2 regions of the Clostridium fessum genome follow, and region 2 is predicted to be linked to the other one. Evidence: a T-box and tRNA genes for the amino acid it is inferred to sense, from the RefSeq annotation. Region 2 holds a T-box; the other holds one or more tRNA genes.
The links. A T-box is a leader RNA that pairs with one kind of tRNA and senses whether it is charged. The one in region 2 lies ahead of proS (proline--tRNA ligase), so its partner is inferred to be a tRNA-Pro.
Positions count from the first base shown of each region.

Region 1: it encodes a tRNA-Pro, which carries the amino acid that the T-box ahead of proS (proline--tRNA ligase) is inferred to sense. The anticodon was not compared.

Region 1 is NZ_JAQEQF010000012.1:29,561-44,637, reverse strand. It holds gene PG862_RS13495 (TrkH family potassium uptake protein) at 1-654, shown strand, start outside; gene PG862_RS13490 (hypothetical protein) at 670-960, shown strand; gene PG862_RS13485 (hypothetical protein) at 1,155-1,379, shown strand; tRNA gene PG862_RS13480 (tRNA-Pro) at 1,493-1,566, opposite strand; gene PG862_RS13475 (HAD family hydrolase) at 2,109-2,885, shown strand; gene asnA (aspartate--ammonia ligase) at 3,128-4,138, shown strand; gene lpdA (dihydrolipoyl dehydrogenase) at 4,290-5,711, shown strand; gene PG862_RS13460 (aminopeptidase P family N-terminal domain-containing protein) at 5,737-7,533, shown strand; gene PG862_RS13455 (peptidoglycan-binding protein) at 7,656-8,933, shown strand; gene PG862_RS13450 (MATE family efflux transporter) at 9,058-10,488, shown strand; gene PG862_RS13445 (Bax inhibitor-1/YccA family protein) at 10,688-11,398, shown strand; gene PG862_RS13440 (GH25 family lysozyme) at 11,815-13,413, shown strand; gene PG862_RS13435 (OadG family transporter subunit) at 14,377-15,077, shown strand, end outside.
Region 2 is NZ_JAQEQF010000008.1:14,035-29,111, forward strand. It holds gene PG862_RS10735 (phospho-sugar mutase) at 1-1,212, opposite strand, end outside; gene PG862_RS10740 (phosphotransferase) at 1,402-2,382, opposite strand; gene PG862_RS10745 (MATE family efflux transporter) at 2,797-4,197, shown strand; gene PG862_RS10750 (CCA tRNA nucleotidyltransferase) at 4,332-5,726, opposite strand; gene proS (proline--tRNA ligase) at 5,728-7,161, opposite strand; T-box leader at 7,327-7,546, opposite strand; gene PG862_RS10760 (alpha/beta fold hydrolase) at 7,782-9,263, opposite strand; gene PG862_RS10765 (AI-2E family transporter) at 9,512-10,594, opposite strand; gene PG862_RS10770 (RluA family pseudouridine synthase) at 10,952-11,677, opposite strand; gene trhA (PAQR family membrane homeostasis protein TrhA) at 11,988-12,695, shown strand; gene PG862_RS10780 (MATE family efflux transporter) at 12,907-14,250, opposite strand; gene PG862_RS10785 (MarR family winged helix-turn-helix transcriptional regulator) at 14,240-14,692, opposite strand.

The DNA.
Region 1 (15,077 bases), on a different contig from region 2:
GCCTTTAAAATGCAGGAGGTCCGGGCATATTTTCTAATCATTGCATCGGCGATTGGCATCATTACAGTCAATACGGTAGCACTCTGCGGCAATGCACTGCAGGCATTCCAGGATGCGGCATTCCAGGTCGGTTCGATTATCACGACGACCGGTTATGCCACGGTGGATTTTGATAAATGGCCGCAGCTTTCAAGAACGATTATGGTACTTTTGATGTTTATCGGCGCCTGCGCGGGCAGTACCGGAGGCGGTATCAAGGTGTCGCGTGTTTTGATTCTGCTTAAATCGGTAAAAAAGGAACTGAAACAGTACCTGCACCCGAGTGCAGTGGAGAAGATCAAAATGGATGGAAAGATCGTGGAGCATGAGGTTGTGCGCTCGACGAATGTGTTTATGGTTGCGTATGTGCTCATTTTTACGGTATCTGTTCTGCTGATTTCTCTGGATGAATACGATCTGGTGACGAATTTTACGGCGGTTACGGCTACGTTTAATAATATCGGACCGGGTCTGGCGCTGGTCGGACCGACCGGAAACTTTGGATTTTTCAGTAATTTCTCAAAAGTGGTTCTGATTTTTGATATGCTGGCAGGACGTCTGGAGATTTTCCCGGTACTTCTGCTGTTTTCAAGGGAAACCTGGAAGCGGTTCTAGGGAAGGAGAATGCGGATGGATATACTGTTCTTTTTAACGGGGTGTCTGGGACTGGCAGAGACAATTGATTTGTTCTGCGGCAAAGATTTCCTGATTTTTATATCGGATTCGATCGATCCGAAGAAATATAACCTGAAAAAGGTGTATGCGGTTGAAAAATGGCTGTTTGCGATTGATACGCTGTCGCTGTTTGGCATGGCGTTTCATCTGGGCGGCGGTACGGGCGATCTGGTGCTGGCGGCAGTTGTGCTGGTGACACTGTTCGCACATGTGTATGTGTTTAAGAGCCGGAACTTCCGGGTGTAAGTAGATAAAAGTGGGCGTGATGTGTCTGGCATGCGCCCATTTTTGCTGCCATGATGCAGAGAAAATGGCTGGTGGCTTGTTTTGGGACAGATGCTTGAAACGGCTGACAGTGTGGCTTCCGGGGAAGTGGGACACACTTTGCGTTGACAGGCATATGATATAGTATCAATGAAAAATGAAAAGGAGATTATCATATGTGTTGGTCTTGGGGTAATGGTTGTGGACACTGCGGAGGATGCGGCGGCTGTGGAAATAATGGATGGGGCTGGAATAGCTGTGGAAATAACGGAAGAAATTCCTATCGGAGAGGTTTCAACGATGGTTATGCAATCGGCTATCGGGATGGCTATGATGCCGGAAGAGACAGCCAGTCTGGTTGCGGCTGCGGCAATAATGGCGGCTGTGGCTGCGGAAACTAGAGAGGGCGATTCAATTTGCACGAGGTGTGAACTGAGGGAAAGAAAGCCGGGCGGTGAGAGCTGCCCGGCTTTCTTCCCTTCAGTTATTAAGAACTCTAAGAATACGCTAAAAATCGGGGCAACAGGATTTGAACCTGCGACCTCTCGGCCCCCAGCCGAGCGCGCTACCAAGCTACGCCATACCCCGAAAATAAATCATAGCTGTACTTTGCCAAATGTTCAGCTGACATATACCGCCATTTGTTGAAATATTATATGCATGATACCAGGGTCAAAAGGTCAGAAGTTCGACGCAAGCTTGCTTGCAGGAGAATTTTTGACCTTGGGACCCGCCAAAAACATGAGTAAGTAGCCATTTTTCAAAGAAAAATGAGCGAATTGCGAATGTTTTTGAGAATTGCGGGAGCACGCAGTGCAGAGCAATTCGGTATCAGAGGGGTCAAAAGCTTTTGCCCTCAACATCATATGCGTATCATTATATCAAAATTACATCAAAAATCAACTATGACTTCTAAATTTTCGCTGCCGGATGTTTGTTTTTTGATGTAATTTTGATGGTTGAGTGGAATTTTACGAATCAATGGAATGGATCAACAGAATGAAAATTTTCCCAATATTGACTCCAAATTTGAAAAATGGTATGATGAAAACGTGGATAATTAAAAGAAAAGGTCATAGCAGAGTCTTCGGCTGTGACCTTTTGTAGTAACCAACCCCAAGGAGAACATCATGATAAGTTTTGACCTCGACATGACCCTCTTAGACCACCGGACGGATCAGATCACACCGAGTGCGCTGGAGGCGATTGAAAAGCTGCGCCCGAAGCACAGGATTGTGCTGGCAACGGGGCGCGATATGGATAATTATTACAGTACATCGTACCGGGACATCGTCCGTCCGGATGCGATTGTACATATGAACGGGACGAAGATCACAGTGGGAGATAAGCTGCTGTTTGAGCACATCTTTGATCCGAAACTCCTGCGCCGGGTGCTGAGTTTTTGCGATGAAAAGGGCTTCGGAATCGGCATGACGGTGGGGAATGAAGATTACTATATCCATCCGGAGATCATTGCGGCTAATGATATCCGCTTCTGGGGAAGCTGCGGGCGGCAGTTCCAGGATCCGTGGAAGATGCTCACGATGCCGGTCCGGACACTGGCGTTTGTCGGCAGCCGTGAACAGGTGAAGGAGATGGAACGGGAATTTCCGACCCTGAAATTGCCGATGTTTGCGAGCGGACATGGCGCGGATGTGGTCGAGAAAGGCAATTCCAAGGCGGACGGACTCCGCAGGCTGGCGGTGTATTTTGGAGAAAAAGAAGATCTCTCCGATACAGTGGCATTTGGCGACAGCATGAATGATATTGAGGTTGTGCAGGAAGCCGGCATCGGCGTGGCGATGGGAAATGCAGTGGATGCGCTTAAAAAAGTAGCTGATTACGTGACGGCACCGATCGGGGAAGATGGAATTTATAAAGCGTGCGAACACCTTCATTTATTTTAAAGAAGTTATTTTCCTATTTTACCTGTTCCCATTTTCCTATATAAATGATATAATAGCTACCAAACGGTTATTGTCCACAGGTGAGTTTCTTTGAGTAGAAATTTCATGCAGTACAATAACAAGAAATGACTTAAAAGGCGCGTGCCTGCAAGCTTTGACTAAAAGGATGAACTGCGGCTGCAGAAATCGGCAGTGCGGCAGGGAACCGGACACGCACCGGGAAAAAAGAGAGGATGTAACAGATGGAACATTTAATTACTCCGGCTGGTTATAAACCGGTATTGGATTTGAGAGAAACACAGGTTGCTATCAAGGAAATCAAGGACTTTTTTCAGAGAGAACTGGCAAAACAGCTCAATCTGACCCGTGTGTCCGCACCGCTTTTTGTACTGCCGGAATCTGGTCTGAACGATAACTTAAACGGCGTAGAGCGCCCGGTATCCTTTGGAATTCTGGAGCAGAAGGATCGGAAGGCTGAGATTGTACATTCTCTCGCCAAATGGAAACGTCAGGCATTAAAAGAGTACGGATTTCAGGAAGGTGAAGGCCTTTACACCGACATGAGCGCGATCCGTCGTGATGAGGATACAGACAACATCCATTCCATTTATGTGGATCAGTGGGACTGGGAGAAGATCATCAGTAAAAAAGATCGTACCCGTGAGACACTGGAATCCATTGTCCGTTCGGTTTACAAGGCACTGAAAGTGACCGAGGACTATATGGCATATGAGTATGAGTACATTGGACGTTATCTTCCGGAAAATATCACATTTGTGACGACCCAGGAGCTGGAAGATATGTATCCGGATTGCACACCGAAGGAGCGCGAGTACAAGATTGCGAAGCTGCACGGTGCGGTATTTATCGAGCAGATTGGTGACAAGATGAAATCTGGTGAGAAGCACGATGGTCGTGCCCCGGACTATGATGACTGGAAATTAAACGGCGATATTCTGGTATATTATCCAGTTCTGGATATCGGACTGGAGCTTTCTTCCATGGGTATCCGTGTTGATGAGGATTCCCTGAAAGAGCAGCTGGTAAAGGCGGGATGTGAGGAACGCGCGGAGCTGCCATTCCAGAAAGCAGTTCTGGAGGGAGAGCTTCCGTATACAGTCGGCGGCGGTATCGGTCAGTCCCGTATCTGTATGTTCTTCCTGCGGAAAGCACATATCGGAGAGGTGCAGGCGTCGATCTGGCCGGACGGTGTGCGCGCAGAGGCAGAGGCTCACAACATTCATCTGCTGTAAAAATAAAATTGATGAAAAGCTGCCCGGGAAAGTGATTTTCTGCGGCAGTTTTTTGTGTAATAAGAAATTCATTAGAATTCCCTATTACACAAAAAGGCACATTCTTTTTATGTAATGGGAAGCCCATAGAATGAGAGGATAGGATATTTATATGGCGGATCATATCTATGATTTAATTATTATCGGTGCGGGACCGGCGGGATATACGGCAGCGCTGCGTGCGGCGGCGATGGGGATGGATGCAGTCCTGATCGAGAAAAAAGCGCTGGGCGGCTCATGCGTCAATACCGGCTGTATTCCTGCCAAGGCGCTTCTGCAGGCGACGGCAGTCTACCGGGATATGTTGAAAGCATTCCGGTTTGGCATCGTGGCGGAGAAGGTCAGCTTTGACTGGCGGCAGATGCAGATTTATAAAAATGAGTCCGTGGAATCATTCCGCTCAATGATTCAGGGAATGTTAGAAAAAGCGGAGGTGGAGATGATTCACGGCGATGCGCGCCTGCATGCGGATAATGTGGTGCGTGTGACGACCTCCAAAGGCGCATTGACGCTGAAAGGAAAAAATGTGATTCTGGCAACCGGTTCCAGCCCTGTGATTCCGGATATCCCGGGAATTGATCTGCCGCAGGTTATGACAAGCCGTGATATTCTGCGGATGGATGACTGGAATTTTGACTGTCTGACGGTCATCGGCGGCGGTGTCATCGGTGTGGAGATCGCGACGATCTTCGCGGCGCTCGGTTCCCGCGTGACGCTTTTGGAGCAGGCAAACCGTCTGCTGGAGTCGATGGATCCGATGATTTCCGAGCAGATGGAAGCAAATCTGCGTTCTAAGGGTATTGAAGTCCACTGCAATGTACAGGTCATGGAGATCAAGGATCGCGGCAACGACACGGTGTCGGTCAATTACCGTTGTGAGCGCGGCTGGAAGGAAAGCCCGGCGGACCGCGTGCTGGTGGCAGTCGGCAGACGCCCGAATATGTCGAAGGTTCTGGCGGACGATTGTCAGGTACAGCTGGAAAATGGGCGTCCGCTCATCAAGGGAACCTACCGCACGACGCAGGAAAATGTCTATGCGATCGGCGATACCGTGGCGCGGAAACGTCTTGCCCATGTGGCAGCGTCCCATGCGGCTTATCTGGTCGAAAACCTGGCGGGACGCGGACACCGGATGCAGCTTTCGGTCGTGCCGAACGGTATGTATGTCGTGCTTCCGGTTGTGCCGACCTGTATTTATACGGAGCCGGAGATTGCGGCGGTTGGATTTACGGAAAATGACGCCCGCCTTTATAATATGAAGATCAAGTGCGGTGTGGCATATATGACGGAAAATGGAAAAGCGCTTCTGGCGAGAAACAGCCGCGGTTTTGTGCGCCTGATTTTTGAGGCGTATACCAACACGCTGATCGGGGCGCAGATCATGTGTGCGCGTGCGACGGACATGATCGGAGAGATGGCAACGGCGATCGCCAACGGTCTTACGGCATATCAGCTCTCGACGGCGATGCGCGCGCATCCGACGTACAGTGAGGCGATCACGGAGGCGATCAAAGATGCGTTGAAAAATGGATAATAGAGAAACAACAGGAGGCAGAAAAATGGGACGTGAGGTTCGGGCGAGAATTGAACAGCTTCGCGAGAAGATGGCGGAGCGTGGAATGGACGCATATCTGATTCCAACATCGGATTTCCATGGCTCGGAATACGTGAGCGGGTATTTCAAATGCCGGAAATATATGACAGGCTTTACCGGTTCGGCGGGAACGGCGGTCATTACGATGGAGGACGCAGGTCTCTGGACGGATGGCAGATATTTTGTGCAGGCGGCAGCAGAGCTTTCCGGCAGCGGGGTGGAACTTTACCGCTCCGGTCAGGAGGGCGTGCCGACGACGCTGGAATTTTTGAAAAAACATATGCCGGAACAGGGTGTTCTGGGTTTTGACGGCAGAGTGGTCGATACGGCCGAGGGCGAGCGCATCGCGAAAGCACTGTCCGGGAAAAAGGTACGCATTTCGGAGGGTGAGGATCTGGTTGGAAACATCTGGGACGACCGCCCGGCGCTTCCGATGAACCCGGTCTGGATTCTGGAAGAGAAGTATGCGGGAAAATCGGCGGAGGAGAAGATTGCAGATCTGCGCGGGGAGATGAAAAAGCGTCAGGCGACGGTGCATCTGCTGACGAGTCTTGATGATATCGCGTGGCTTTTAAATATCCGGGGTGATGACATTGTACATACGCCGGTTGTATTGTCCTACTTGATTGTAACAAAACAGGAATTATTCCTCTTTATTCATGAGAAGACGCTGAACGAAGAAGTACGTGCCTATCTGCATGGACTGGGCGTTCGGATCATGCCATATGAGGCGGTATACCAGATTGCATCCGCATTCCGCTATGAGCGAGTTTTATTGGAAAAGTCGAAGATCAATTACCGTCTGTTCCGGTGCCTGGATGCGAGCGTGAAAGTGATCGAGGCGATGAATCCGACGGCAGCGGCAAAAGCAGTCAAAAATTCAGTGGAACAGGAAAATATGCGCCGTGTGCATGTGCAGGACGGTCTGGTATTGACCCGTTTCCTGCGCTGGGTGAAGGAACATGCAGGCGAAAAAGGACTGGACGAGTGGACCGCAGGGGAATATCTGGATAAGCTGCGCCTGGAACAAAAAAACTGCCTGGATATGAGCTTTACGACGATCTCTGCGTGGGGACCGAACGCGGCGATGTGCCATTATACGGCCTCTGAGACAGAGAAGAGCAGTGTGCCGAATAAGGGGCTGTATCTGGTCGATTCCGGCGGACAGTATTATGAGGGAACGACGGATGTGACGCGTACCATCGCGGTCGGACCGATCACGCAGGAAGAAAAACGCTGCTGTACGCTGGTGGCGTGTTCGATGCTGCGTCTGCTGGATGCGAAGTTTATGTATGGCTGCCGCGGTATCAACCTGGACTATATTGCGCGCGAACTCCTGTGGAGAAACGGTCTGGATTTCAACCATGGAACAGGGCATGGTGTCGGCTATCTGGGATGTGTGCATGAGCGCCCGAATTCCATCCGATGGAGGCTGCTCACATCGCCTGCTGAAAATGCGGTTCTGGAGGAAGGCATGGTTACCTCCGATGAGCCGGGGCTTTATCTGGAAGGAAAATTTGGCATCCGGACGGAGAATCTGATGCTCTGTGTGAAGGATGTGAAGAATGAATTTGGTCAGTTCATGAAATTTGAAAACCTGACCTGGGTTCCGATCGATCTGGACACGATCGATGTATCGCTTATGGAAGCGCGCGACCGCGAGCTTTTGAACGCGTACCATAAGGGCGTGTATGAGAAGCTGTCTCCGTATATGATGGAGGAAGAGAAGATGTGGCTGGCAGAGGCGACGCGAGCAATTTAGAAGAGGAAAACAAGGAAGATACGGCAGTAAAACATTAAAAAAGCGGTTAAAAACCGGCATAGATAAAAGATGCCGGATATAAACTGTAAATGACCATGTAAAATAAATGCGAGGCTGCGTGTATGCGCTATCATTCGTTCGACCGTGTCCGAATCTGTGAGACAACTGGAATGCAGGACGGCTATCTGCGGATCGATGTGGTAAACAGTGAAAACAATTTTCCAATTAAGGGAGCAGAGGCTTCGATCAGCTATGGAGAATCAGGACAGACGCAGGAAGTGCTTAGAACCAATTTATCCGGGCAGACGGAGGAGATTGCGGTAGCGGCGCCTCCTGCGTTGCTTTCACTGGAAGAACAGAACCGGGAAAAGCCGTATGCGGATTATACGGTGGAAGTGCGGGCAGAGGGCTATGGGCCGGTGAAGGTAAAGGGAACGGAGGTGCTGGCGGGCGTGCTGGCAGTCCAGCCGATCCGGATGATTCCGCTTCCGGCTCAGACCGGAGCGGAGGAGAATATCCAGATTCCGGACCATACCTTATATGGTTCCTATCCGCCCAAGATTGCCGAGGATGAGGTAAAACCAGTGCAGGAGAGCGGAGAGATCGTGCTGAGCCGCGTGGTGGTGCCGCAGACGATCGTCGTGCATGACGGTGCACCGACCAATGCCTCCGCAAAAGATTACTATGTGGCATACCGGGATTATATCAAGAACGTGGCATCGAGCGAGATTTATGCGACCTGGCCGCGCAGCACAATCGTCGCTAATGTGCTGGCAATCATGTCGTTTACGTTGAACCGGGTGTATACGGAGTGGTATCGGAACCAGGGCTACGATTTTACGATTACATCCTCAACGGCATTCGATCACAAATGGATTTACGGGCGCGATATTTTTGAGCCGATCTCAGAGGTGGTGGATGACATTTTTGACAACTATCTGTCCCGCCCCGGTGTGAGGCAGCCGATTCTGACGCAGTACTGCGACGGGCGGCGGGTGTCCTGCCCGGGCTGGATGACCCAGTGGGGATCCTGCAGTCTGGGAGAACAGGGATACAGCGCGATCGAGATATTGCGGCGCTTCTATGGAAATAGTATTTACATCAACACTGCGGAACAGATATCAGGAATCCCGATCTCCTATCCGGGGGAACCGCTTAAGGTGGGTTCCAGCGGCGATAAGGTGCGGCAGCTGCAGCAGCAGCTTGACGCGGTGGCGACTGTGTATACAGCGATCCCGCGGGTTACGCCGGACGGGATCTACGGATCCGGAACGGAGGCGTCCGTACGGGCGTTCCAGTCGGTGTTTGGACTTCCGCAGACGGGCGTGGTCGATTTTGCTACCTGGTACAAGATTTCTCATATCTATGTGGGGATCTCGCGGATTGCGGAGCTGAATTGAGTTGGAAATGGGATTTGCGGGAGAAGAATAACGAAAAGACATATGAATTCCTATAGGTGAAATATCTGTGAGCAGGATGCATACAGGAAACAGAGACAAAGAACATAAGAGGGGGGTGGATTGGATGAAAGATACCAGACGGGAAGAGGGAGTCAGACAACCCGGGGGGACTGGCCGGGCAAATGCGATCACAGAGGGAGTGATCTGGAAACAGCTTCTGCTATTTTTCTTCCCAATTTTATTTGGAACTTTTTTTCAGCAGCTCTATAATACGGCAGATGCGGTGGTAGTAGGCCGTTTTGTCGGAAAGGAAGCGCTGGCGGCGGTCGGCGGAAGCACATCGATGCTTACGAACCTGCTGGTTGGCTTTTTTGTAGGACTTTCTTCGGGTGCGACAGTTATCATCGCCCAGTTTTACGGGGCGGGACGCGGTCAGCGGGTCAGCGAGGCAGTCCACACGGCGATTGCCTTTTCGCTGCTGTGCGGTATCCTTATGACGGTTGGCGGACTCCTTTTTTCCGACACGGCGCTTCGCCTGATGGGGACGCCGGAGGATATCATGGACAATGCAAGCGGGTATCTGCACATTTATTTTGTCGGAATCACGGCGAACCTCTTATATAATATGGGTGCTGGAATCCTGCGGGCGATCGGTGATTCCAAAAGACCGTTCTATTTCCTTGTGATTAGCTGTTTTACAAACATTGCGCTCGATCTGTTGTTTGTAGTAGGACTTCGGATGGGCGTGCGTGGTGCGGCGGTGGCGACGATCCTTTCCCAGGTGGTCAGCGCGTGTCTGGTATTGGGAACGCTGATGCGTGCGGATGGCTCGTACCGGTTTGAGATCCGGAAAACGCGGATCACACCGGTGATTCTGGTGCGGATCATCCGGATTGGGTTTCCAGCTGGACTCCAGTCGGTTATGTATTCCTTTTCCAATCTCGTGATCCAGAGCAGCGTCAATGCACTGGGAACAGACACGGTGGCGGCGTGGGCTGCATATGGAAAGATCGACAGCACTTACTGGATGATCATTAATGCGCTGGGGATCTCCATCACGACCTTTGTCGGACAAAATTACGGCGCGGGGCGGCTGGACCGTGTGAAACGCAGCGTGTACGTCTGCCTGGGAATTTCCTGTATTATCACGGTGGGGCTGAGCACGATCCTGTATCTGACGGGCGGCTATATTTATCTGTTGTTCACAACGGATGCGGAGGTAATCGCGATCGGCATGAAGATTCTTCACTTCCTGGTGCCGGCATTTGTGACATACCTCTGTATTGAGATTTATTCCGGCGCACTGCGCGGTGTGGGAGACTGCTGGATTCCGATGATTATGACGGCGCTGGGCGTGTGCGTCCTGCGGGTTGTCTGGATCCTGATCGCTGTTCCGATCCGCCCGGATATCCTGACAGTAGTATTCAGCTATCCGCTGACCTGGACGATCACAACGGTTCTCTTTAATATTTATTATTATTTTTTCAGTGCGCTGAAAAAATGGAATGTGCCGCTTCCGTGGAAGAAAAAGAGGCGGGAGCTTCATAACCTGTAAATAGTTATGCATGGTTTCGAAAATGATTGACAAAACGGGGTGGTACTGGATTTTTTTCAGAAAGTGTGATATTCTTATGTTACAAAAGATAGGTGACAGTGTTTCTTCCTGGATGGATGCCGCGCAAGCGGCAGATAAAACGGAGATTCGAAACAGAGGGCAGAGGCACTTGCCGCTGGTCAGAAAGAGAGGCAGAATTATGGGCTATGAACCAATGAATGAGTCCTGGCAGATGGCGGGGGAACGCCATGAGACACTGGGACAGTATGTGGCGAAGACATATTTATGGATGTTTGCAGGGCTTCTTGTGACATTTGGCATCGCATTAGCCGGATACGTGACGGGAGCGATTTTGTATGTATTTCAGGTTCCGTATGCGACCCTCGCATTGACGGGACTGGAGCTTTTGACGGTGATCTGGCTGAGTGCCCGGATTCACAAGTTATCGGTGGGAGCGGCGAGAGGGCTGTTTCTATTCTATGCAGCTTTAAACGGCGTTGTTTTCTCGATGTATTTCCTGATCTTCGGTGTTGTGGAGATGGTGTTTGTATTTGCGGCGACCGCGCTGTTCTTCGGAATGATGGCGGGCGTCAGCCTGATCTTCAAGCTGGACTTGAGCGGAATCCGTCCATTGCTCGTTGGCGGACTGCTGTTTCTGATTCTCTTTGGTCTGCTTTCAATGTTTTTAAATCTAGGCAGCTTTGAGACAGTGCTCTGCTATGCCGGTATCGTGGTATTCTTAGGCTTTACCGCTTATGATACAACCAAGATCCGGGATAATTACCAGATTTTCTCCGCGGATCCGGAGCTGCTTCAGAAAGCATCGGTATTCTCAGCGCTGCAGCTGTATCTCGATTTTATCAACCTGTTTCTGTACATTATCCGCCTGATGAACCGGAATCGGAAATAGGAAAAAATCTTTCAGGAGAACAGAAGTTCCTTTGCAGGAATAAAGAAAAGTGGAATTTTGCGGAAAACTGAATATGCAAAAATGAAATGCCGGAACGGGGGAAAGCTTTGTTCCGGCATTATTGTGTTTTTCTGCTTGAAAATCCTGTTTTTGGCATGGACGGCTTCATTCTTTTAGCAGAAAGGGAAGCATTCTGTAATAAATTTGACAGATTTTATTTAAAGTTTCTCTATTGAAGTGGATGGGGAGTATCTGTTAAACTAGATTATAATAGGGAAAGTCCTGCTGTTGGTTACACAGTGTGTGGATGAACCATATCTGTTTCGCATATGCCCCCGCCGGATCAGGCGGGGAAATGTATATAAAATGGTGAACAGACAACAGGAATAAAAGGATAATCAAGGAGGTTTTTTGGCATGAATCGGAATAGAGTGAACAAAAAAAGGATGGGGGGCGCGCGTGTGCTTTCACGGGCAGCGGCTGGCATGCTGGCAGCAGCGCTGTGCTTTCAGCCGATGACAGCGCTGGCAGGACCGGCGGGAGATTCTTCTCTTACATCGTCATCCTCGAATGCGGGGCCGGGCGGCGGTTCGGTCAGCTCCAATTCGGGAAGTACAGGCAGCTCTGGCGGTTCGACTTCTGTTTCCAATGGAGGTGTGAGCGCGGTCACATCGGGGCTTGGCGTGTACCGGGTGACGGAGAATGAGGGGATCGGTGCGATTGCGCGCGGCGTGGATGTGTCTTACTGGCAGCAGAATGTAAATTGGAGCCAGGTGGCATCGGATAATGTACAGTTTGCGATGCTGGCAACCCGGTTCCGCGGTAATGTGGATCCGTTTTTCGCTATGAACGCGGCAAATGCGAGCCAGGCAGGGCTGCGGCTGGGCGCGTACATTTATTCGTATGCGACTTCGGTCGAAATGGCGCAGCAGGAGGCGGATTTTGTCCTGAATCTTATCAAGGATTATCCTATCTCCTTCCCGGTTGTCTTTGATGCCGAGGATGCTAATACGCTGGGAACTCTGACGCAGTCTCAGGTCAGCGATGTGATCAACGCGTTCTGTAAGCGGATTCAGGATGCAGGATATTATCCGATGGTCTATGCAAATGAATACTGGATTGCCAATAAGATCGATATGTCGAAGATTTCGTATGATATATGGGTGGCAAAATACCAGCAGAAGTATACATATTCAAAGACCTCGATGTGGCAGGCGTCCAACACCGGTTCGGTCAAGGGCGTGAACGGCAATGTGGATATTGATTATCTGTATAAAGATTATACGCAGATCATTCCGGGCAATACCTGGCGGACGATCGCGGGGAACCGTTACTATTATCAGAACCATGTGATGCAGAAATCGGCGTGGATTAACGATGGTCAGAATTGGTACTATATGAATGCGGCGGGCAATCCGTCTAAAGGATGGCTGGAGCTTTCAGGCAAAAAGTATTATCTGGAGGCGGATGGTCATATGATTACCGGCTGGAAGACACTGGACGGCGGCTGGCGTTATTTTGATGCATCGGGCGAGCAGGCGACGGGCTGGCGTGCGGTTGATGGGAGCTGGTATTTCATGGCGGACAATGGTCTGATGCAGATGGGCTGGCTGGAGACGGGCGGCAAGAAATATTATCTGAACGCATCCGGCGCGATGCAGGCGGGCTGGCAGAACCTGGGCGGAAGCTGGTATTACTTTGACGGCTCCGGCGCCATGACGACGGGCTGGCAGGCAGTCGGCGGAAAGTGGTATTACATGAACGAGTCCGGCGTGATGCAGACCGGCTGGCTGGATCTTGGCGGTAAGAAATATTACCTGGATGCCAGCGGCGCGATGTACGCAGGTATTACGTTCGAGATGGATGGAAATACCTGGCAGGCAGCGGCAGACGGAAGCTGCACGGTAGTTCTGCCGGAGGAGAATGCGGCGGGAAATGGCGGTTCGACGGATGGACAGACTCCGACAACCGGAAGCCAGTCACCGGTGCAGTCGTCCGGTCCGGCAGGGGTATAATATAAATATGATTTGAACCAGTACCCAGATATTGGAGCTGATTCAGTTAAAAAAATGAAAAAGTAAACAAATTCGAACGGAAATAACTTGCTTTTTTGCCGACCTCATTATACAATGTTAAACAGGCAAAAAAATGGACTTGCTTATGGGATGGAGGAAACCAGCATAAGTAATCTGGCATAACATGACGTTTCAAACTGCTATATCAACTGTATGTGCAAGATAAGCTGCGGCTGTTCCGGTGCGGATTTGACGAAAGATGCGAGGCTCTTCTGGCTGCAAATTAGGAAGAGCCTCGGTATGCGTTATATCGGCAAAAGCGCAGAATCGGGATGGCGGGCACAGAAGTAGTGCGAAAGCGGGGCGTTTGTCAGCAGGAAACTGTGAAAGCAGTGGTTCGCAGGCAGACAGCTGCGCTAAGACGCAGGCAGGGAAAGGTCGGAGAATGCAGATTCCGGATTTAGTACTGCATGGAAGCAGCGTGTTTTTACATATTGTATAATGATTATATAATCAGAACCGTCGGCGGAGTTGTAGTGCTAAAAAAGGGATGTCAGTGCGGCTGGCTGCCGGAATCATTTCCGGAAACAGGGATGAGGGCAGTGTTTGTCATCAGTCAGGCACCGGACAGCGCTTATGTGAGAATCGAATAACAAGTCAGTGGTACAGATGTTTATGTATGCATGGCTATTAAAGTCGGATTCGCATAGACGGAAGTGCATGCCATTTATGTATGCAGAGGAGATTGTACAATCCTCTGTTGCCGCAGCGTGTCAGATGGAGAATTCCCGGAGTGGATGACAAGCTCTGGAAATTTTGCAAAAACACCTGCAAACACAGATAGGTGGGAAGTATCACGGATGGCGCCATGAAAGAAACATGGATGCTGTCAGGATATGATTCACGAAGAAAGAGGGACGTCCGTCAAAGCATGGAACGATCTAATTACGAGGTGACACATTTATGAAACAGAATATGAAAAGAATGCTGCTTGTACTTTGCATGGCAGTCTGCTTTTTCGCTCTGTCCGCCTGTGGTAGCGCTTCTGAAGAAGCGGTAGAGCCGATTTCTCCGGAGATCGAGCAGACCATGAGCGATGGCGCTAAGAGCTATCTGGAGCAGTTCGCCAGCTACAGTGACGAAGATCTGGCAGCACAGCTGAAACAGGCTGAGAAGCAGAAAAACACAGTCATTGAGTCTGCAATTTCTTCCTGGACCAGTTCTAAGGACGATTTAGGCAAGATGGGTGAGATTCAGAGCGTGACCGTAGAGCGCGCCGATGATGACAGCTACACAGCAGTTGTTCAGGCTTCCTTTGAGAAGAGAAACTTGACTTTCTCCCTGACCGCTGAGGAGAGCGTAAGCAGCTACGGCGGTACTTCTCTGGTACCGACTGAGTTATCCTTTGTTGTAAACTACAGCTTCGGTGAGAAGATGGAGAAGGCAGCATTAAATACCCTGATGGGTATGGGTACCGTATTCCTGGTACTGATCTTCATCAGTTTAATTATCAGCAGCTTCAAGAAGGTTAACGAGATTGAGGCAAATGTAAAGGCTAAAAAAGCAGGAGCAGAGGCACCGGCAGCAGCACCGGCACCTGTACAGACTGCAGCACCGGCAGCAGCGCCGGCACGTACCGCAGCACCAGCAGCAGGCAATGCGGC
Region 2 (15,077 bases):
CATGCCAAACAGATAGGTTCCTTTGCCTTCCTGCTCATTTTTAAGAACCTGTTTGCCGATCCACTTAAATCCGGTCAGAACCTCGATGAGCTCTGCGCCGTAATTCTTCGCAACTGCATCTACCAGATTCGTCGTAACGATGGATTTAACAACCTGTCCATCTGCCGGAATCTTGCCGTTTGCCTGTTTCTGGCTGAGCACATACTCGCAAAGCAGGGAGCCGGACATATTGCCGGTCAGCGGAATGTATTCGCCGGACTTGGTATCTTTGACATACACGCCCAGACGATCGGCATCCGGATCGGTTGCCAGAACGAGGTCTGCATTTTTCTCTTTTGCCAGAGCCAGTCCCAATTCAAATGCCTCCTTTGCCTCCGGGTTCGGATAGCTGACGGTCGGGAAATCGCCGTCTGGAAGCTCCTGCTGAGGAACCACATATACATGGGTAAATCCAAGCTCTTTCATCACACGGCGTGCCGGGATATTGCCCGTGCCGTGAAGCGGTGTATACACGATCGTGATCTGATCCTGCATGCGGTCAATCGCGCCCTGATTGACTACCTGTGCCTTGACCTGTGCAATATATTTGTCGTCGATCGCTGCACCGATGATCTCGTAGAGTCCTTTTGCCTTTGCCTCTTGTGCTCCCATCGTCTTAACGGTGGAAAGATCGGTGATCGCCATAACTTCCTCAGTCACGCCCTTGTCATGCGGCGGTGTAAACTGTGCGCCGTCCTCCCAGTAAACCTTGTAGCCGTTGTACTCCGGCGGGTTGTGGCTGGCAGTGATGTTGATACCGGCGATGCAGCCAAGCTCGCGGACGGCAAAGGAAAGCTCCGGCGTCGGGCGCAGCGTCTCGAACCGGTACGCCTTGATGCCATTTGCCGCCAGTGTCAGCGCTGCTTCCTCGGCAAATTCCGGGGACATATGACGGGAGTCAAATGCGATCGCCACGCCTTTTGCCGCGCCGCCCTGCTTGATGATGTAATTTGCCAGTCCCTGGGTCGCACGGCGGACGGTGTAGATATTCATCCGGTTAATACCTGCACCGATGATGCCGCGCAGTCCTGCCGTACCAAACTCCAAATCCATATAGAAACGCTCTTTAATCTCATTTTCATCGCCCTCAATGGCGCGTAATTCCTCTTTCGTTGCCTCGTCAAAGTATGGATTTTCCAGCCATTCTTTGTAAATCGTCATGTAATCCTTCATGATTCACTTACCCCCTGCTTTCTTCTAGGATGACTTTCTTTTTCTCCATTATAGTATAATTATTCTGAAAAATAAAGAGAATTTCGGTTACTATTCTTTGTCTTTATTTTTTCTCTTTTCAAAGTTTCTCCATAATGTATCGAATACGCTTAACCAAAGAATTTATATGCATATGTAAATCAACATTTCTTATCGGATTGCCTCAAGAAAGAGGTTCCGCGCCGTCTGCTGTTCTTCCAGCTTCTGCAGTTTTTCAATGCTGCGGACTGGAATCCACGCCTTGCCTGCATTATAATAAAAATTTAACTGTTTCCAGTATTTTTCCGGATATAAAAACAGGTAATAGAGGTATGTCCGCTCCTGTGCATTCAACGGCAGAATACGATCATACGTCTCCAGCAGCCGCATACCCAGACGCAAATCCCAGCCATGCTTTTCCAATATTTTGCGCGTAAAATGATACAGGTCTTCGACCTGGACGCCCCGGTGCATCCGGTTAAATTCAATCACCGCCATCTCATTTTCTTCTGCCAATAAAATATGGTGCTGGTTCAGATCCCCGTGACACAGGTAGTTTTCCGGCTCGCCGTTCCGCTCGATCTGCGCTTTCAGCCCGCCTGCTGCTTCCTGCGCCTGCTCATAAAAGATGGCAAAGCTTCCGCTGACTGCCCTCTCAAAATCCGATTTACGCCGTTTTTTCCGGATATAATTCCGCGTACGGACAAGTTCCCGGTTGTGGCGCTCCATCTCCGCCACCGCCGGACGCGTGAGAATTGACCCCAGATTCCACGACTCATCGATCGCAATGCCGCGCAATGTCCGGTGCAGCTTCGCGATCTGCCCGACCGCCCGGACTACCTCCGCCTCGCTCTGCACACTGCACTCGCGCCCGGAAAACCATTCCTTCACAACACACCGCGTTCCATCCTCCGCCACCGACAAAAGCTCGCCCTCCCGGTTCCGCATATACTGATCGGTCCGGCATGTTTTCTGATTTTGCAGAACATTCATGATTTGTTCTTCAAATTCAAGACGTTTGACGGTCCCCTTATATTCCCGGAGGAGTTTTAACCCCTGACTCGTCTCGCAGATCCACGCGCCTCTTCCACGGCGCTTCGACTGCACTTCCAGTTCATACTGTTCCAGCACCTCGGTTGTTCTCTCGTTCACAGCTTCCCCCTCCTGCCTCTATCCGGCTGCCCGCCTTTCCATTTCCCAAAAGAATGTGGACAGCACATTTTCACGCCGGGCCACAGCTGCTGACAGCTATGTTAATTGCAACATTCACACGATTATGCAAATATGCACATCAGACACCCAGCCTGCTACTCCTAACCTATGAGAGGGGGCTTACAAATATGCTTATGCATAAATATCGCAGATTTGAAACACAGTGCACAAACTATCACACACAATCGCCAATGTGGAGTGATTACGAAATTCTGTTCATTGCCATCATTTTGACGGTATGTTACAATGATTCACGTTGGGATAAAAAAGCGGTCTGGCTATTTGTCCCAACAATCAGGCAAAAAATCAAATAATATATTTTACTGTAAATGAAAAGGAGGGCTCTCTTTGTCCATACAATCCGCTCATCGTTCCAACGATGAAAATACGCGCCCGCATTCAGGCGCAGCATCATCCCGTGAAGCTGATCTCGGCAGTGCGCCGATCGGGGCACTTCTTTTTAAACTGGCGCTCCCGGCAATTGCCGCACAGATCATCAACGTTCTCTATAACATGGTTGACCGCATGTACATCGGCCATATTCCGGACATCGGTCCCAGCGCCCTGACCGGCGTCGGCGTCACAATGCCAATTATCATGTGCATTTCCGCTTTTGCCGCGCTCGCCGCCATGGGCGGTGCCCCGCAGGCGTCGATCCTGATGGGAAAAGGCGACAAGGATTCTGCTGAAAAGGTACTCGGCAACTGTACCTTCATGCTGACCGTCATTTCGCTCGTCCTGACCGCCCTGTTTCTTGGCTTTGGGCGCCCGATCCTCCTGATGTTCGGCGCCAGTGAGAAGACAATTCTCTATGCCTGGAACTACATGAAAATCTACGTCTGCGGCACTTTCTTCGTCCAGATGGCGCTCGGACTCAATGCCTTTATCAACGCACAGGGTTATGCCAAAACCGGCATGATTACCGTTGCCATCGGCGCTCTCTGCAACATCATCCTCGATCCGATCTTTATCTTCGGACTGCATCTGGATGTGCGCGGCGCAGCACTTGCAACCATCCTTTCACAGGGTATTTCCTGTATCTGGATTCTGCGTTTTCTGACCGGAACGCATAGTACCCTGCGGATACGGCTCCGCAACCTGCGCCCGCAGAAGAAATTTATCCTGCCATGCCTGGCGCTCGGACTGGCGCCATTTATCATGCAGTTTACAGAAAGTGCACTGTCCATCAGCTTTAACACCAGCCTGTTGAAATATGGCGGCGATACCGCGGTCGGCGCGATGACGATTCTTTCCAGCGTCATGCAGTTTTCCATGCTGCCGCTGCAGGGGCTCACGCAGGGCGCGCAGCCGATCATCAGCTTTAACTATGGAGCAAAAAATATCGACCGTGTGAAAAAAGCGTTTCACCTGCTTCTGCGCTCGGCAGCCTGCTATTCCACCTTGCTCTGGCTCTTATGTATGCTGGTTCCACAGATTTTTATTTCCATCTTTACCAGCGACGCAGACCTTGCCAGCTATACCATCTGGGCGCTCCGGATCTATATGGCAGCTTCCCTGCTCTTTGCCGTCCAGCTCGCCTGCCAGCAGACTTTTATTGCCCTTGGAAATGCGAAAACATCCGTCTTTCTGGCATTGCTCCGGAAAGTGCTGCTTTTGATTCCGCTGATCTTTATCCTGCCGCATTTCGTTTCAAATCCGGTATTCGGCGTGTTCGTGGCAGAACCGATGGCAGATACGATTGCGGTGGCGACGACGGCAGCGCTGTTTTTCAGGGAGTATAAGAAATTGGGATAACTCTTTTAATCATCCTCTGATTGAAAATATTGTTGTTAAAAAAGCAAAAGGAAAAGAGACAAAATCGTTTGTCCGGCTTGTCCTGCCGGTTCCAAACGATTTTGCCTCTTTTCTCTTTTTATTTATTAATCTTCTTATGCTTTACTGGTTTTGTCATTCTGCGATTGTTTCAACACTTCCACCTCAGCCAGAAGCCGCTCTTTCTCATTCCAAGCCGGATTCTCCAGCACCTTTTCAAAGAGAAGATGCAGCGTTTTTCCAAGCGCCGGTCCCGGCTGGATGCTTGCCTGAATCAGGTCTTTTCCGGTTACCGCCAGAGTTTTAAGACGGATACAGTCACCGCGCTCCCGGATCTGCCTTGCAAGTGAGCGAACCATTTCCACCGCATCCATGCGCTCCGGCATCAGAACTTCCTGAAGGAGAAGCAGCCAGTCAAAGACCGTATCTTCCATCGCACTCATCGCGTGGCGGACAGCGCTTTCCTCCGGTTCCATCTGCGTGAATGCAAAACGGCTCAGAATCTTCGCCTTATCGATCGTGTCGTTGTCCATCTTAAGTTCTCTCAGAACCCGGACACAAGTTTCCTCGCCCGCCGGGGCAAGAAAATACGACCAGCGCAAGGCTTTTTCTGCTGGCAGATGTGCCGCAGCAGCAGAAATTTCCCCCGCCATGTCTGTCTCACATTCATGTTTCACGAACATGTGCCCCTGCTGCGCTGCCGTTTCCGTTTTGATCGCATCCTTGTCAGCAGCTGGCACATCCTTCGAATATACCTTCTCTTCCAACCTCTGCTTTGCACAGCTTTTCTGCTTTTTCCACGCCGCAAATACCTCCGGAAATGTCTTTGAAATGTACGGTGCCAGTCCTGCCGCCTCCGTTTTCCAGATAAATTCCGGGCGGTCGGACAGGAGTGTTTTTGTCAACTCCACCTGCACCCGTTCCTTGCTCACATGGACAAGGGAGGGCGCCAGCTCACAGAGCGCCTGCCAGGTCTTTTTCTCTATCGAAAATCCCAGCTGGGCCGAAAAGCGGACGGCACGCAGGATCCGGAGCGCATCTTCCGTAAACCGTTCTCCCGCATCCCCGACGCAACGGATCCGGCGCGCTGCCAGATCCTCCGCCCCGCCGAAAATATCGACAATTCCCGTTTCGTGGCTGTATGCCATCGCATTGATCGTGAAATCACGCCGTCTCAAGTCCTCACGCAGTTCGGCAGTAAATACGACTTCCTTCGGGTGGCGTCCATCCTCATATTCACCGTCAATCCGGTAGGTGGTTATTTCATATCCGATATGATCACGCATGACCGTGACCGTACCGTGCTGAAGCCCGGTGTCGATCGTGTGACCGAACACCTGCTTCACCTCCTCCGGGTGCGCCGAGGTCGTGATATCCCAGTCACCGGGAATCCGCCCCAGGATCGCATCGCGGACACAGCCGCCGACTGCAAATGCCTCGTAACCATGTTCTCGCAGCTTTCCCAGGATTTCCTCGACCTGGACCGGCATTTCTATCCGTTTTGGAATCATATTAATATGCCTTACCCCAGTAAACCATCTTCGTTGCCGGCTTGCCGCAGCATACGCAGGTGTCAGCCAGATGTTCCTGATTGAACGGGATGCAGCGGGAGGTTACGCCGACTACTTCTTTCAGTTTATCCTCGCACTCCTGATTGCCGCACCACATTGCCTTGATGAAGCCTGGCTTATTTTCTGCGATCTCCTTCATCTCATCCAGTGTTGTTGCTACATAAGTATGGGAATCTCTGTGTGCTTTTGCACGCTCAAACATATCGTGGTGAATCGTCTCCAGAAGCTCGCCAACCTTTGCTGCGATCTCATCCAGAGATACCGTAATCTTCTCATGCGTATCACGGCGAACCAGAACTGCCTGATTTTCAGCAATATCTCTCGGTCCGATCTCGACACGTACCGGAATACCGCGCATCTCGGACTCGCTGAACTTCCATCCCGGAGATTTGTCGGAATCATCCACTTTGACACGGAAGTTGGACAGAACCTCTTTTACCTCAAATGCCTTGTCCAGAACACCCTCTTTTGCCTGCTGAATCGGAACGATCATAACCTGGGTCGGAGCTACCTTCGGCGGCAGAACCAGACCATTATTGTCACCATGAACCATGATGATCGCGCCTACCATACGGGTTGTCATACCCCAGGAAGTCTGATGAACGTATTTTAATTTATTATCCTTATCCAGATACTGGATGTTAAATGCCTTTGCAAATCCATCGCCGAAGTTGTGGCTGGTGCCGGACTGCAGTGCCTTGCCATCGTGCATCAGGGACTCGATCGTGTAGGTTGCCTCTGCACCGGCAAATTTCTCCTTGTCGGTCTTGCGTCCGCGGATAACCGGAATTGCCAGGAAGTCCTCGCACAGATCCGCGTATACATTTAACATCATCTCGGTACGCTCCTGTGCTTCCTCAGCGGTTGCATGAGCGGTATGACCTTCCTGCCATAAGAACTCTCTGGAACGCAGGAACGGACGGGTGGTCTTTTCCCAACGTACAACCGAAGCCCACTGGTTGTAGTTTCTCGGCAGATCGCGGTAAGAATGTACGTCATGTGCATAAAAATCGCAGAACAGAGTCTCGGAAGTCGGACGTACACACATTCTCTCCTGTAACGGCTCTAAACCGCCCTGTGTCACCCACGCTACTTCCGGTGCGAAACCTTCTACGTGATCTTTCTCTTTTTCCAGAAGACTTTCCGGAATAAACATAGGCAGATATACGTTCTCTACGCCGGTTGCCTTAAAGCGCTTGTCCAGTTCATTGCGGATATTCTCCCAGATCGCATATCCGGCCGGTTTGATAATCATGCAGCCCTTTACACTGGAGTAATCAGAAAGCTCTGCTTTCTTTACGATGTCCGTATACCACTGGGCGAAATCTTCATCCATCGATGTGATGGCTTCTACCATTTTCTTTTCCTTTGCCATGTCGTTTCTCCTTGTTAAAAACATTTTATTGAAATCCGGCTTGCCGGATTTTGGCGCCGAGGCGCGACTGCCATCACAGCCATATTTCCCTGCGCCGAGTGTACATTGTTGTTTTTTATTTCGTAGAAATAAAAAAGCCATCCGATCCCTGCTGATCGCTGCGATCAAAGGGACCGAATGGCTTAACTTCGGCGGTACCACCCTGCTTAACCAGAATTTCGTTCCGATTCTGGCTCACTTAACTTCCGTTAACGCCGGAAATACGTTGCATTTTCATGCACAGCTCCAGGGCCGGTTCAACTTTCAGGGACACAAAAGCCTCGCACCATACGGCTTTCTCTCTGGACGTGTGTCAAAGTTTACTGATTCCTCTCTTCGCCTGTTTAGTTTCTTATTGTTTGATGTTCTAAAATCAAACGCCGGATTTCTTCCACGGCATCCACAAACTCAGCCGCGCAAATCCTGACAGTATTATGATTTTACGCCAATCGGTCGGGTTTGTCAAGGCTGGAACTCGCCCTTGTACAAGTCTTGACGATGCCTCGCATTTTTTACTCGGTCGTCACTGACTCGGTTGCGTCCGAACAAAAAATAATGTTTTTATCCCTATCTTACGAATCCTATTTTAATAAAATGTCCTCCCGGTACATCTCCGCCAGTGACCGCAGAATCTTCGCCGTCATCCCCCAGATGATTCCTTCCTCGCGGCGGTAGAAGTAGACATCGTAATGTCCGCGCCGCCAGCGGTAATCGCGTCCGCCCGGAACATCTTCAAACGGGAATGTCTCTTCCGGCACGGTCACAAGTTCTGTTTCATATCGCTCCGGTTCATGTTCCGCGAACCAGCGGAGCGGGACAGAAAAGGTATGATCAACCTCCGCCTCGGAATATGACCAGCGGTAGCCCTGCAGCGCACCTAAAAATGGAGAAATCTCCATCGCCCCGGGCGCTTCCAGCACATCCAACGGCGCGATAACGCGAATCTGGCGGCGACTGATTAAGAGTTCTTCCATCGCCTCACGGATCGCCGCCTGCTTCGGTGTCTCGTCCCGCTCAACGGCACCGCCCGGAAAACAGATTTCGCCCGGCTGAGTTTTTAAGCTTCCCGCGCGCACCTCAAACACCACGTGGTACTCCCCGCCTTTCTGAATCAAAGGTACCAGCACCGCCGCCCGACGGATCTTCTCCTTCTCCAGCCTTCCGGCTCTCCGGCTGCCCCAGACTCGGCTCATCTGCGCCAGCTCGCCGCCCTGTGTCTGTTCCAGGAATGATGCAACACATTGGTTAAATGCGTCCGGGTTCTCTGCTGCAATAAAATGGGTGCCCTCTAAAAGCCGAATCCTTGCGTTTGGCAGAGAACGTGCGATTTGGCGCGTGTGGCATTCGCGGATCATGTCGTCGCTCCCTGCTACCACAAGGACGGGCATTTTCAGGCGGTGGAGAAGTTCAGGGCGGATCCAGGGTTCATACAACATTAAGGATAAAAGCTCTTTTTTGTGTATATTTGCCTTCCGATCATTTTCCTTATTTTCAGGAATTTTTTCTTTCTGACAGCTTCTTCTCTGTTGTTTATTCAGTCCTTCCTGTCCATTCTGTTTTTCGTTTTCTTTTGAAAATTGCTTTTCTGTCCGCATTTTTCCTGCTGCCATCTGCATTTTTCCCCGTATCTGCCCGATGCCGCTTTTCTGCAGCCAGAGTTTCCCCACAACTCCCACATACTCCCGCGCCACATCCGCCAGCACGGACGGCTTCATGCCAAACGGGTTTAAGTTCGCTCCATTTAAAATCAGCCGATCGACATATCCCGGATATTTCAGTGCAAAAATCAGCGCAATATTGCCGCCGTCGCTGAACCCCAGCAAAATGATCCGCCTAAGTCCCCGGCGGTCAAGAAATCCTTTCAAATCATCAGCAAACCGTTCCAAGGTAAATGTCCCACGACCACGCGGAGAGCTGCCATGTCCACGGGTGTCCACCGCAATCACGAGATATTTTGATTCAAAAAAGGATATCTGGTTCACAAAATAGGAGCTGTCCTCTCCATTTCCGTGAAGCAGCACCATCGGCTGTCCGGAGCCTGACTCTTTTGTATATAAATTCACGTTTGTTCCTCCATATTAAATGATATGCATATTTATTTCAGCTTAACATCCAGCTATCTTCCAGCAACTCTTTCTCTGCTGTTTTCCAGAACTTTTATGCGTTTTTAATTCCTTATCTATTATATATGATCCTTTTGTCTCGCGGCAATTCTAAAAAATCCTTTCATCTCCTTAAATTTCCACATTCAAAAGCAATTTCAGATCGTCCATCCACCAATACTCCACTTTTCTCCTCTAAAAGCGCCTACTTAATGAGCATCCGCTCCTTCGTTCTCTTCCCCATACTCCTCCACAAAATCCTTAATAATCAACAGACCAATCGGACCCAGCAGAAATCCAAACAGACCGAACAGCTGCAAGCCCACATAGATCGCCGCCAGCGTTTCAAGCGGCGACAGCCCCATTTTCTTCCCCATCAGGTGCGCCTCCGTGAACTCACGCAGAAAATAACAGAGCAGATACAGCCCGAAGAGAATCAGCGCGTGTCCCCACTCCCGCTTAAACAGGAGAAAAAGACTCCACGGCACCAGCGCCGTCCCTGCGCCGAAGATCGGCAGGGCATCCAGAACCCCGATTCCGATTCCGCCCAGAATGTAATATGGATTTCCAATCAGCAAAAGCCCCGCCATCGAAAATGCCGAAGTCATCAGGAAAATGACCGACTGGGTTTTCAGCCATGCGCTTCCTGTCACCGCAAGGCGCCTGCCGAGCAGGAAAAATTCGCGGTGAAACATCGAATCAAACCGCCTCCGGCGCAGTTCGTCCATCTCCTGTAAACTCAAAATCGAGGCAATGAAAAATAAAACAACCACAATAACCGCGCGCACAATCCCCGCCGCAGCAGGAACTGATTTCTGAAGGAGCTGCGGCAGCAGGATCTCCTTGACCTGTCCACCGCCCTGCAAGCCTGTTCCGCGAAAGAGCTGCCCGATTTTACCGGCAGGCAGATGAAGGACTCGCTCGATCGACTGTTCAAATTGCTGTCCGAGCAGTGACAATTCCTCCATCCGTCCTGGAAGCTCTTCTAAAAAGTGTTCCAGCTCCTCCGTGAAACGCCGTCCCCCTGCTGCCAGCAGACCGACCAGAAAAATGCTCAGCAAAATCAGCTCCACGCCCCCGATCATACCGATGGGAACGCCGATCATGCGCCCGCGGAAGGAGATTCGCAGCCGTTTTTCGAGAAATGCTGCCGATGGCTGGAGAAGCAGCGCCATCAGATACGCTGCCAGAAATGGGAATATAAGCGGCAGCAGGTAACGGAAACTCAAATACACGCCCGCCGTGACTGCTACTGTGAGAAATGCTTTTTTCTGTTTTCTGCTGAGTGCCATCTGTCTGCTCCACCTTCCCGATTTTTTCTTTATGCCATACACCGTTATGGTTCTATGATTTCTACAGACATCCATTCAAACAAACGTCTTTTCCTTAAACCTACACGCCCTTTTTTCCGGATGTATGGCAACGAAAAACCACAGGAAACCAGTGTCAGCTCCCGCTTCTCCCGGCTCCTGCGGTCTCTTTTGTAAGCCCTCTTTAGTCGCTCCGGGGCTTACCCATGGACTTTGCCCATTTATGATTCGTACTTCCTTTGTACACACTCTAGTATGGGCAGGCTGGATAAAAATATACACGTCTTACCTTCTATTCACCCTTGACCTTTTATTTTCTTGACTTATAGAAAAGTTCGCTCACAGAACAAATTGCGGTTTGGTGGAAAACTCCATTCTTTTTCCCGTCACCGGGTGAAGGAACGATAAACGGACCGCGCACAGCGCCAGCGGTTCCCGGCGGGCACGTCCCACGGAAGCAGCCGCTGGTGCGCCATACTTGGTATCTCCCATGAGCGGTGTCCCATGCGCGGCAAACTGTACGCGTATCTGATGGTGGCGTCCTGTGTGAAGATGGATTTCCACCAGTGAACGCACGGTACCGTCTTCCTGTTCTTTTTTTTCTAATATCTGATATTCCAGCTCTGCCCGTTTCGCACCGGCGACCGACTTATCCACAATCCGGCTGGTGTTCGTTTTCCCGTCTTTCAACAGATAATCCACGTACTTACCCACATTATCCACAGGTTTTCCACATACGAGCGCCTGATAGATTTTCTCCAGTTTTCCCTCCTGTACCTGACGGCTTAAGTGCGCTGCCGCTTTCAGGTTCTTGGCATATACCATCACACCGCGCACCGGCTTGTCCAGTCGGTGGATAACTCCAACATACGGATCCACCGGGGCTGTGGACGCTTTTGGGGATAATCCTGTGGATAACTTTTTCGTCTCCTGCACCTTCTGGTGGAGATAATTTTTTATCTCGCTGACCATATCCGGCTCCAGGCGTCTCGATGTCTGCGACTCAACTCCAGCTGGTTTGACCACAACTAAAATATCTTTATCTTCGTATAATATATCTAACATAACCGATTTCCTCTCTACTTCATCCATGGATTCCCGAGCATTTTAACTTCTCAAATCATCTATGAGCCTTTTTTCTTTCTCTTCTTTAAAATTTTCATATGCAAACCATTGCATATATTTATTGCCAACTCACACGAAACGTGAAAACCTTTCGTTACTGTTCATACATTATATTATAACATATCCCATTCCCCTCTTGCATATTTTTCAGAAAAGATGTATAGTATATAAAAACATTCTATGTAGTTTTAAATACTACATATCATATTCACAATTACTTTATTGAGATTACGGCAAAGGAGGTTATCCTATGATTTTTAGTCAAAAACATACATCTGACACAACGGAACTCGTTGAAACAAAGCATCATAAATTCCACGTAAAGGATCCCGGAAGCGCGCTGACGCATTTTATCGCGATGATCGGCGCGGTGATCGCGGCAGTTCCGCTGCTTCACAAAGCGGCTGGAGAAGCAGATTCGCGCCATCTTGCGGCGTTGGCTGTGTTTATCGTCAGCATGATTCTGCTCTATGCCGCCAGCACGACCTACCACACCTTTAATATTTCCGAGCACGTTAATAAAATCCTGCGTAAGATCGACCACATGATGATTTTCATCCTGATTGCCGGAACTTACACACCGGTTTGCCTGATCGTCCTTGGAAATAACGCCGGTTACCGGCTTCTGGCGCTCGTCTGGGGTATCGCGATTGCCGGGATTCTCGTCAACGCGCTCTGGATCAACTGCCCGAAGTGGTTCTCCTCGCTAGTTTACATCGCGATGGGCTGGATCTGCGTGCTGGCGTTCCGTCAAATCGTACTGGCACTTCCGAAAAGCGCATTTCTCTGGCTGCTGACCGGCGGACTCATCTATACGGCTGGAGGCATTATCTACGCATTAAAACTGCCGATTTTCAATGAAACGCATAAAAATTTCGGTTCGCATGAGATTTTCCATCTGTTTGTCATGGGCGGAAGCCTGTGCCATTATGTGATGATGTACGCATTTGTAGCATAAGCGTGAAATACCCATTTCGTCTGACAGGCATTATGCCTCATACGTACACGAAATGCATACATTCAATTTTTTATGTCACATTCATTCTCCTTTCAAAAAAGGAACCGTCCTGATGCCAGTTGATAGACTGACCCAGGCGGTTCCTTTTCAATTCATTAAAAGCGTTTAAAAATTTTCTACGAAACTATTTTCTATGTTTTTACGTGCTTTCTCATGCTGCTCCTTTATCAAAGTCTCTTTTGATTTCCTTGTAATAAAGCACGATTCCCGTGACACCGACCAGCACTTCCGAGATCGGAAATGCAAACCAGGTAAAGCGCAGGTCAATCAGCGACAGCAGCCAGAAAATCGGAATCAGGCAGCAGATCTGGCGCATCACGGACAAAAAGAGACTGATCTTTCCATTTCCGATCGCCTGGAAGAAGACCGGGGTCATCAGTGAAAATACCGCCGGAATAAAACTTGCCCCGATGATAGGGAATGCATTTTTTCCGATCGCGATGACCTCACTGCTCTTTGAAAAAACCTGGAGCAGCTGCACCGGAAAGAAAACGAAGCAGATCACACCGACCAGCATAAACACACAGGAAAATCCATAGCTGTCCCGCATAATTTCCCGGCATCTCGCATAGCTCTTGGTTGCATAGTTAAAGCTGAGCACCGGAACGATACACGTCTGCAAGCCCATCAGCGGGATAAAGAAAAACGTCTGCATTTTATAATAAAGCCCCAGCACCGTCACTGCCGAATCTGAAAATCCGGCAAGGATCGCATTTAAGATCACGATATAAACTGTAAATAATGCCTGCATAATAATCGACGCGTAGCCAAACCAGTAGATCTGCTTGATATAGAGCGGCATTTTTGTGCGCTCTGGCAATCTGCCAACCCCGCCAAACGATGTGATGACCGCAGCTGCCACCTGTCCGCAGACAGTCGCATAGGCAGCACCCGCGACTCCCAGCTCCGGCACCGGACCGAGTCCGAAAATCAGGATCGGGTCAAGCACGATATTCGTCAGCGCCCCCACGGTCTGGGCGACCATCGGACGGTGCATATTGCCCCGCGACTGATGGACCTTCGTCCAGTTTCCTTCCAGAAATGCCCCGATGCTGCCGATACAGACAATCTGTCCGTAGATAACAGCACTCTCGATCGCTTCCGGGGTATTCGCACTTGTCAGGACATACGGACGCATACAGAAGATCGAGAAAATGGCAAATATAAACCAGGTTCCAAGCGCCAGAAGCGTGCCTGTTCCCGCTGTTTCTTCCGCCTGTCCCGGCATTTTCTGTGCATACAGGCGCGCCATGTAGGTATTCACGCCCACACCGGTTCCCACCGCCAGCGCAATGATGATGAGCTGCAACGGATAAATGACCGAAAGCGCCGTCAGCGCCGATTCGGAATATTTTCCCACAAAAAAACTGTCCACAATGTTATACATCGCCTGAATCAGCTGCGCCAGCATAACCGGAGGTGCGATTTGCAGCAATATCTTCGGAATTTTCTCCGTCCGGAAAAATTCTGTATCCGTTCCCGCCTTACTCTTCATCGTCCGTCTCCTCCAGTGCCTCTTCCAGAATCTGGTCATACTCCATAAACAGTTCCGTCATTCTGCGGATCTTGTCCTCTCCCAGACGTTTCGCCGCCCGTTCTTCCATCCGGCTTAACGAATATAATAATTTTTCCGAATACCGTTCGCCCTCCGGCGTCAAAACAAGCGCCTTTTCCTTCCCGGTGCTCTTTTCCGGATCCGCTACAAGAATCCCGTCTTTTTTCATCTCTGAAATCACATGGTTCACCGTCTGCCGCGGAAGCAGATATGAATCACAGATCTGCTTTTGCGTACAGAATCCGAATTCGCGGATGGTGTAAAGCACCAGCATCCGGTTATAGCTCACATTGTTATTCTTTGCCCACATCGAGTATATACCACGGCAGCGGATGATCGCCTGGTTGACCTGATCGTAAAGTTTTTGTATTTTATATTCCATAACCTTCCCCATTCAATCCCATTTGGGACTGAAAGAAGTATACGACAGGATTTTGAAATTGTCAATCTTTACTCGCTCCGCGATATCAAACCGATATGTTACAATGTACGAATAGTGATTTCCATGGTTTTTTAACTAATAGGCACGCACAATCATCGTCTTCCAGGAGCGGTCCTGGCATTTGTATTCCATCTGGATTTCAGTAAATAACATCCCCGCCTGCCTGTGAAACTTCGTAATCTTTGAAATAAGAAAAATATTCTGATGAAAATATCCTATATCGTTATTATCAAATTTGTTTCTGTGGAAACAAGCCGATGGTATGCTTGTTTCCACAGAAACAGTAACGTCAATAAAAATTGATATCACATTAAAAATTACACCT